2 regions of the Rhizobium sp. WYJ-E13 genome follow, and region 2 is predicted to be linked to the other one. Evidence: riboswitches for the same ligand, from Rfam matches in the RefSeq annotation. Region 2 holds a riboswitch; the other holds the start of a gene.

Region 1 (4,209 bases), 660 kb from region 2:
CTGGCGGAGATCTGCTCGCGGCAGGTCTTCAGCCGTCCCGAAACCTTGCCGATTTCGGCGTGCAGCGAGGCGTTGCCGGCAGCCGCCGCGTCGGATGAGGCCGTGGCAAGATGGGCGACCAGCAGCTCGATGATGGCGAGGCGTTCTTCCTGCGGCATGGATTCGAAGGGTACCGGCATGTGTTTCCCTTCAGAGCGAACAGGACAGCTCGTTTAAAACGTGCCTCACGCCACCGACGCCCCACGCCACATCCGCCGCCCGCTCGATCTGGGTGTAGAGCGGCACCCATCCCGCAAGGGTGACGCCGCCATCATGCGCCGATACGAAAATATAGGTCGCATCGATATCGCCCGCGCGGTGAAGCGATGCCGAGACTTCGGATTCCAGATCGGCCGCATTGGCCGGTCTGGAATGCACGAGCTGCAGATGCCGTTCACCTACGGGCGTATCCGTTCTCTTGCGCATCATGCTGCCGGCGCGGCGCCGACCGGCGGCAGGCCCTGGATGGCAAAGCGGCGCTTGACGAAGGGATCGGCCACGCCGGAATAATCGCTGGCATTCTGAAGCGCTGCCATGAGGATCGTTTCATGGCGGATGCCGCTTGCGAACAGCGAACGGATCTGGGTTGCAGCATGCACGAACAGCGCCGGCTCGGCAGCCTGGTCATATCCGGCTCGATGGAGCACACGGGCCAGCAGATTCATATCGTCGCTGTCAAGAACGGTTTCGCCGGCCGAAGACATCGTAATTGGGGACATCGCGATTGGATGCATCAGGATCGTGGAAGACATTCAGTCCTCCTTCTGGTCGGGGCCAGGGTGTGGATGCCCTTAACCAACAGCGCCCGTGAAAATGGCTGCTGACCCGATCAAGATGCGCCCTTTTTGCTGCCTCCACAACAGCCGGCGAAATTAATAAAAATAAAATATACCTTGTTCCGAACACAAATGCTCCCTATGTTCAGCTTATCGAATTTGCTTCGTCAGCTTCGTTTCTGCGCAAGATGCGCATTGGCTAATCTTTCCTCTCAAGCTCGACCATTTATCGCCTGCACACAGCGGGCTTGGTAATTCTTTGCGATTGAAAGGAAATGGTGCATGAATACTGGTATCGTCAAATTCTTCAACACGGCCAAGGGCTTTGGCTTCATCTCGCCGACCGACGGCTCGCCGGATGTGTTCGTTCACATTTCGGCTGTCGAGCAGTCCGGCATGTCTGCGCTGCGCGAAGGCCAGTCGGTGACTTTCGAGTTGGTCCGCGACAGCCGCAGCGGCAAGAACGCGGCGCAGAACCTCGGTTCTGCATAATCAATCGGCTCGCACCCCGCTTTGACCACGGATGTACTGGCACTGCGGATATGCGAACCTTGGAAAGGTCGGGCCAGTCCCGGCCTTTTTGTTTTCAAGCCGGTTTGTTCAGGAGAACAACAATGACGAAGACGAATGCTGCAGCGCTTCTTAGACGTGCCGCGCGCCAGGTGGCCAACACCAGCGGCGGCGGGCACCTGGGAGGCACCAATTTCGGTCAGGCCTTCGATGCAAAGACATCTTCCGCCAAGGACAAGAGCGATAAAACCCGCAGGCCGCCGCGCGGGAAATAACAGTCTGGCGGGCGAGCCGGCCGTACCAGGAGACCGAGCGTTTTCATGGGTGTCTGTCGGGGTGAGATCATCCATCTCTCACCCCTTGCCATTCCACCGCAGCCCGCGCTATATATCGACCTCGATGGGGATGGAGTACCCCCGAAACCGCCGTAAAGGCTGATGACTCCTACCGTGTTCAACCGCGGTGGGAATCTGTCCGGAGCCCGCTGCAAGGCGGGTTTTTTATTGCCCGTCCGAGATTTTTGGAGCGAGCATGTCGTTTTATACCTGTCTCATCGTCATGGCCGGCGGCGCCTTGGGCACTTTCGCCCGCTACGCCGTCTCTGTCCTCGCCATGCCGATCAGCCGTGGTCTGCCCTGGGGCACGATCATCATCAATATTACAGGCTCGCTGGTGATCGGCTTTTTCAGCGCGCTGACGCTCGCCAACGGTCGCTTCCCGGTCTCCGATACCATGCGCCTTTTCGTGATCGTCGGCTTCTGTGGCGGCTATACGACCTTCTCCTCCTTCAGCCTGCAGACGCTCGATCTGCTGCGATCAGGTGCCGTGGTGCGGGCCTGCATCAATGTTGCGGCGTCCGTCGTGCTCTGCATCGCGGCGGTGGCTGTCGGCCATTTCATCGCGACGCGGATCAACAGCGGCGCGCCTGATGTGGCGCAAGTGACGATCGAGGAGCAGGCGTAAGAAGAGCCCATTGCGGCGCCGTCAGCCAGTTCCCGTTCCTTGGCGTCCATCACGCCTCCCGCGCTGTCTCGGAACCCTTTCGAAACTATGACGCTGGGTCCGGCCCAAGAGGTCTTTCGCGGGTTTTTTCGGTCTCGGCTCGAAGCCTGTTGCAGGTCGGCTGGGGATGTCGCGGGAAGCGGGTGCAGCTGCAGGGGGAAGAAACTATCCTGCCAATGGGAAAGCCCATGACAAGCGCAATCGATCCGCCGGGCATGGTGCCCGGCGGATCGAGGAGCCGTTAATTCCCTGTCGAGGTCGGGGCGGAGTAGGACAGGGAATCACGGATCTGATCGATTTTGCCGTCGGCTTCTCCAACGCCGAGGATGGTCTTGGCCTCGGCGAGGACCTCTGGGCTCACTTCGCCGCTGCGCGTTGCGGAAGCCAGCGCATCCTCCAATGCCGCGTCGCCGAGGACCGGGTCGTCGACTGAAGGCTCGATGCCGTTATCGAGTTCAAACTGGGCATAGGCCATCGCATAGGCGGCGATCGCGGTCATCTTCGGATCGGACGTGTGCATATAGGCCTTGTAGCTGCGGTTGAGAGAGTTCAGGCCCTTTAGCTCGGAGGCGAGGTTCTTTTGCTTGATATCGGCTGCGGCGTTTTTCGCAGTGAGCGATTTCGTCTTCGCCTCGCCGGATTTGCCCTTCGCGGATTTAGAACCGTCGTGCGATGAAATGCCCATCCGGGAAGTGCCGGACTGGTGGCCGCGGTATTCGTGACTGCCGCTTTGTCCGCCACCGTTGCCGCCGCCATTGCTGCTGCCGCCACCGCCGCCGTTGCCTCCGCCATTACCGCCGCCGTTGCCGCCACCGTTTCCACCGCCTTTTGCCATGGCGGCAATATCGGCGCCGGTGATCGTCAGCGGGCTGGACGCCATGATCATCGAAAGTGCGGCTATGGACGCAAGAGTTGCGATACGCATCCGGATCTCCTCGCAGGATAATTCATCAAAAATCGTGAGATAGCCGACTCGGGATGGCCGCTATCGAATGAAGGCGATGTTAGGCGCGAAACGCGGGGCGTGCATCGGACCGAGGTCCGGCATCCGCCGGACTATGGTCTTAGAGAGCGGGAGATGGTTAACGGGTTTCAGTGTCGGCTGGCAGGCCGCCGATCCGGAATCGGGTGGCTGCCGCTTCTCATATTTCCTACCCCTCCATGACCATCAAAACAGGAGGTTTGGATATGGAACTGGACGGCAAGATCATCATCATTTCCGGCGCGAGCAGCGGCATCGGAGCGGCCGCCGCCCGGCTGTTTGCGGGGAGGGGCGCGAAACTCGTGCTCGGCGCGCGGCGGGCACAGAACCTCTCGGCGCTGGTTTCCGAGATCAATGAAAGCGGCGGCACGGCCGTGTCTCTCGCCGGTGATGTGCGCGACGAGACCTACGCGAAGGCGCTGGTCGACCGGGCGCTCGATGCTTTCGGCCGGCTCGACGGCGCTTTCAACAATGCCGGCATAGTCGGCGAGATGGGGGCGTTTTCGGAGATGAGCGTGGCCAATTGGGAGGCGGTGACTTCCACGAACCTGACGAGCGCCTTCTTTGCGCTGAAGGCGCAGCTGCCGGTCATGAAAGCGCAGCGCAGCGGCTCGATCGTCTTCACCTCGTCCTTCGTCGGATACAGCAATGGCGGCTTGCCGGGCATGGGGGCCTATGCAGCTTCCAAGGCGGGCCTGATCGGCCTCGTGCAATCGGTCGCCGCCGATTACGCGGCCGATGGCATCCGGATCAACAGCTTGCTTCCCGGCGGCACCATCACGCCTGCCGGCGGGGAGAATAACCCCGAATTCCTCGATTATATCTCGGGCCTGCATCCGATGAAGCGGATGGCCGCGGCTCAAGAGATCGCGCAGGCAGCGCTCTTCCTGTTGTCGGACC
Region 2 (4,209 bases):
GCCGGGATCGGCGGATCATCCGCTGCATCACCGTCTTGCTGCATGCTGGGGCAGGCCGGAGGCTGCCGATTGCCTCAGGCGAGCGCTTGTCATGCTCGCCGATCATGAGCTCAATGCCTCTGCTTTCGCCGTCCGCGTCACGGTTTCGACGGGGGCAGCACTTTCTGCCGCAGTGCTCTCGGGTCTCGCAACGCTGACAGGACCATTGCATGGTTCGGCATGGCGAAGCGTCGATGCCCTTGCCAAGGCAGCATCCGGCGCTGGGGCGGAGCATGCGATCCGCCACCTGCTGCTACGGGGAGGTAAGCCTGTCGCCTTCGGGCACCCGCTTTACCCCGATGGCGATGTGCGGGCGGGCGTGCTGCTCTCCTCTTTCGACGTGCCGCCGGTCTTTCGCGATGTGCAGATGGCCGGCGAAGAAATGGTGGGCGAGAAGGTCAATGTCGATTTCGCGCTTACCGCCATGACAGCAGCCTTCAACCTGCCTGAGGAGGCACCAATCATCATCTTTGCGCTGGCGCGCACGGCCGGCTGGCTGGCGCATGCGACGGAGCAGATCGAAAGCGGCCATCTGATCCGCCCGCGTGCCCGCTATGTAGGGCCTTCGCCGGGCGAACGCTGAGTGTTTCCGAATGGCTTGCGCAGGTTCACGTTTTTGCATAGGGAAACCGACGAATTCAGCTAGTATGGGCCGACCGGCGCGTTCGCGAATGTGCCGGCGAGTGACGAGGGGCGGATCATGAAAGCCATGTCAGCAATCTCCCGCAGCCTGTTTTCCGCTGTGCTGATCATCTGCCTCCTGCCTGATGGCGCAGCTTATGCCCAGTCTGCCGGCTGTGCGATTTCGCGCGCTTCAAACGGCAACCAGATCTTCCGTTGTCCGGGCGGCGTCAATATCACCGCCGAACGCGGGGCATCCTTCAGACTCACCGATCGCAATCGCGACGGCAGCCCGGATTCCTTGTCGCTGCGCAGCAAGTCTGCCCTTATCGACGTGGACAGCAGCCAGCACCGTGGCGGCTTCCAGGTCGTGACGCCTCAGGCGATCGCGGCCGTCCGCGGTACGCAATGGGCCGTTGATGTCAAAGACGGCACCACCTCCGTGCTGGTTACACGCGGCCGTGTCGGCGTGCGCCGTCCGGCCGGGCCGGCGGTCACACTTGGACCGGGTGAAGGTGTGGATGTCACGCGCGGAACCGCCACGCTCACCGTCCGCACGTGGCCGGCGCCGCGCGTCGCGGCCCTTCTTTCACGCCTCGGTCAATAAGTCGTCTCATGAACCATCGCCTCCAGACCGTGTTCGCGCTGCTGCTCGCCGGTCTGTGGGGCGCGGTACTCGGCTATTTTCATCTGCAGTCGGACTCCGGCCTCATGGAGCGGATGGAGGCCACGCTTGCCGATCTGCGCAGCACGATCGTTGGCGTCCGGCCTCCGCCCGGTCTCGTTTCCATTATCGCAATCGATGACCGTACAGCCGCAGCGCATGGCTATCCGCTCAAGCGGGAGATGCTTGCGCAGCTCGTGACGTCCATCGGAGCATTGAAGCCGAGGGCACTGGCGCTCGATATCCTGCTTGTCGATCCCGGTACGCAGGAGGGCGATGCCGCGCTTGAAACGGCCCTCAAGGCAACGCCGAGCATCATCGCCGGTGCTGCGACCTTTCCGCAAAGTCTCCAGGCGGTGACGAGAAACGCGGAAGATCCGCTTGCCGCGGTCCCCGAAGCGCAGCAGCTTCTGCTGCCGCAGCCACGCTTCGCAGAGGCTGCAACGCTTGGCATCGTCAATGTGGCGACGGACCAGAGCGGCGTGCCGCGATTCGTTCCGCTGTTTTCTCGCGCCGCCGATCGTCTGGATGCGGCCTTTCCACTCCGGGTCGCCTCGATTGCGCTCGGTGCGGAACCATTGATCGAAAAGGATGGCATCCGGCTCGGCGCCCGCCGCATTCCAACGGATACGGGCCAGCGCCTGCCGCTGACTTTCTATGGTCCCGCAGGCAGCATCAGCACCTTCAGCGCTGCCGATGCGCTTGATGGCAAGCTGCCGGCGGATGCCATCACCGGCAAGGTAGTGGTGATCGGCGCGACCGTGACCGGCGGCGGCGATGTCTTCCCCACGCCGTTCGATCCCATCCTGCCGGGTGTCGAAGTCATGTCGACGGCAATCACGCATCTGATAGCAGGCGATGGCATGGTGCGCGACAGCAGGACACGGCAGGCAGATGCCGGCATTGCGATAGCCTTGCCTGTTCTTCTCGTCGCACTGGTCGCATGGAGCCGCAGTGCCCTCGGCTTCGTCATCATCAGCCTAGCGGTCATTGTGTGGGCGATGCTCAACCTTGCAGCCTTCGCGAACGGCTACTGGCTGAGTGCTGCATTGCCGATTGCGGCCGCCCTCCCACCCGCAGTTATTTTCGGTGCCGCAGAACTCTGGCGCGACCGCGGCCGTGCGCGGCACTTCGCCGATCAGTCCGAGCGGCTGCAACGCATCGAAGCGCCGGGCCTGGGCGAGTGGCTGGCGCGCGACCCGGCGTTTCTGGCCGAGCCGGTGCGTCAGAATGCTTCCGTCGTCTTCATCGACCTTTCGGGTTTCACCGGTCTCAGCGAAGCCGTCGGACCGGCCGCAGTGCGGGAAATCCTCAGCAGCTTCTTCGAACTCATCGACGAGGAAGTGCGGCTGCTTGGCGGGGCGATCACCAGCTTCATGGGCGACGGCGCCATGATCCTCTTCGGGCTGCCGGAACCGGCGGCCGACGATGCGGCGCGGGCAGCAGCCTGCGCCGTTAGGCTTGCCGACCGCACGCGCCTCTTCCTTGCAGGCCATCCGGAGCTTCGCCGCAGGAAGATAGGCTTCAAGCTCGGTGCCCATTGCGGCCCGATCGTCGCATCTCGTCTCGGCAGCGGCGACCGCCAGCAGATCACCGCAACGGGCGATACCGTTAATGTCGCCCAACGGCTCATGGAGGTGGCGGCGAGCCGCGGGGCAGAGCTTGCACTCAGTGCCAGCCTGCTCGACGCCGCCGGTCCGGATGCCGTTCCGTCGCAGGCGGGGCGGTTGACCGGACCGGTCGAGACGAAGCTTCGCGGGCGCTCCGGCAGCATCGCCATCTACACATGGCGCGGCGAGACACTTTGACATTCGCAGCCGGAGCGAGTAGGAACGGCCCAACTCTTCGGCCGGACGATTCCGGCTACGGTGCGTTACGCGCCTGACAGCTCCGAAAGATCGAATAAAATGACTGACTATAACGGCGTCTCTCCGGCGATCGCCAAGGCGTTGCAGAAGCGCGGCTATACCGAGCTCACCCCCGTCCAGAAGGCGATGCTCGATCCGGCGCTCGTTACATCGGACGCCCTCGTTTCCGCACAGACCGGCTCGGGCAAGACCGTCGCATTCGGGCTTGCACTCGCCCCTACACTTCTTGGAAGCGCGGAGCGGTTTGGCCCCGCCGCTGCTCCGGTTGCCCTCGTCATCGCGCCGACGCGCGAACTGGCGCTGCAAGTGAAGCGCGAGCTGGAATGGCTTTACGAAATGACAGGCGCCGTCATCGCGAGCTGTGTCGGCGGCATGGATATCCGTAGCGAGCGTCGTGCGCTGGAGCGTGGCGCACATATCGTCGTCGGCACGCCGGGACGTCTCTGCGACCACATCCGCCGCAACGCTCTGGATATGAGCGAACTCAAGGCGGCGGTGCTGGATGAGGCGGACGAGATGCTCGATCTCGGCTTCCGCGAAGATCTGGAATTCATCCTTGAATCGGCACCGGACGAGCGCCGCACGCTGATGTTCTCCGCGACCGTGCCTGCTGCCATCGCCAAGCTCGCGAAGAGCTATCAGCGCAATGCGGTGCGCATCAGCACGCAGGCGGAAGAAAAGCAACATATCGATATTGAATATCGCGCGCTCGTCGTTTCACCTGCTGACCGCGAAAACGCTATTATAAACGTGCTGCGCTACTACGAGGCGCGCAATGCGATCGTCTTTTGTTCGACGCGCGCGGCCGTCAATCACCTGACGGCCCGGTTCCACAACCGCAATTTCAATGTCGTCGCTCTCTCCGGCGAACTGACGCAGAACGAGCGCAGCCATGCGCTGCAGGCGATGCGCGACGGACGTGCGCGCGTCTGCATCGCGACCGACGTTGCAGCCCGCGGCATCGACCTGCCGGGCCTCGACCTCGTCGTGCATGCCGATCTGCCGACCAATCCGGAA

The links. A riboswitch is a leader RNA that binds a small molecule or an ion and turns the genes downstream of it on or off. The one in region 2 is predicted to bind fluoride.
Region 1: linked by a shared signal. The riboswitch ahead of crcB (fluoride efflux transporter CrcB) and the one ahead of KQ933_RS33365 (hypothetical protein) in region 2 are both predicted to bind fluoride.

Annotation. Positions count from the first base shown of each region.
Region 1 covers NZ_CP076853.1:2,134,233-2,138,441, reverse strand. The annotation lists gene KQ933_RS10805 (hypothetical protein) at 1-179, opposite strand, end outside; gene KQ933_RS10800 (BON domain-containing protein) at 190-465, opposite strand; gene KQ933_RS10795 (hypothetical protein) at 465-791, opposite strand; gene KQ933_RS10790 (cold-shock protein) at 1,098-1,307, shown strand; gene KQ933_RS10785 (hypothetical protein) at 1,430-1,600, shown strand; fluoride riboswitch at 1,718-1,779, shown strand; gene crcB (fluoride efflux transporter CrcB) at 1,857-2,288, shown strand; gene KQ933_RS10775 (hypothetical protein) at 2,569-3,252, opposite strand; gene KQ933_RS10770 (SDR family oxidoreductase) at 3,516-4,209, shown strand, end outside.
Region 2 covers NZ_CP076853.1:1,473,474-1,477,682, reverse strand. The annotation lists gene KQ933_RS07410 (citrate synthase family protein) at 1-622, shown strand, start outside; gene KQ933_RS07405 (FecR domain-containing protein) at 749-1,267, shown strand; gene KQ933_RS33365 (hypothetical protein) at 1,261-1,668, opposite strand; fluoride riboswitch at 1,984-2,067, opposite strand; gene KQ933_RS33360 (adenylate/guanylate cyclase domain-containing protein) at 2,071-3,132, shown strand; gene KQ933_RS07395 (DEAD/DEAH box helicase) at 3,232-4,209, shown strand, end outside.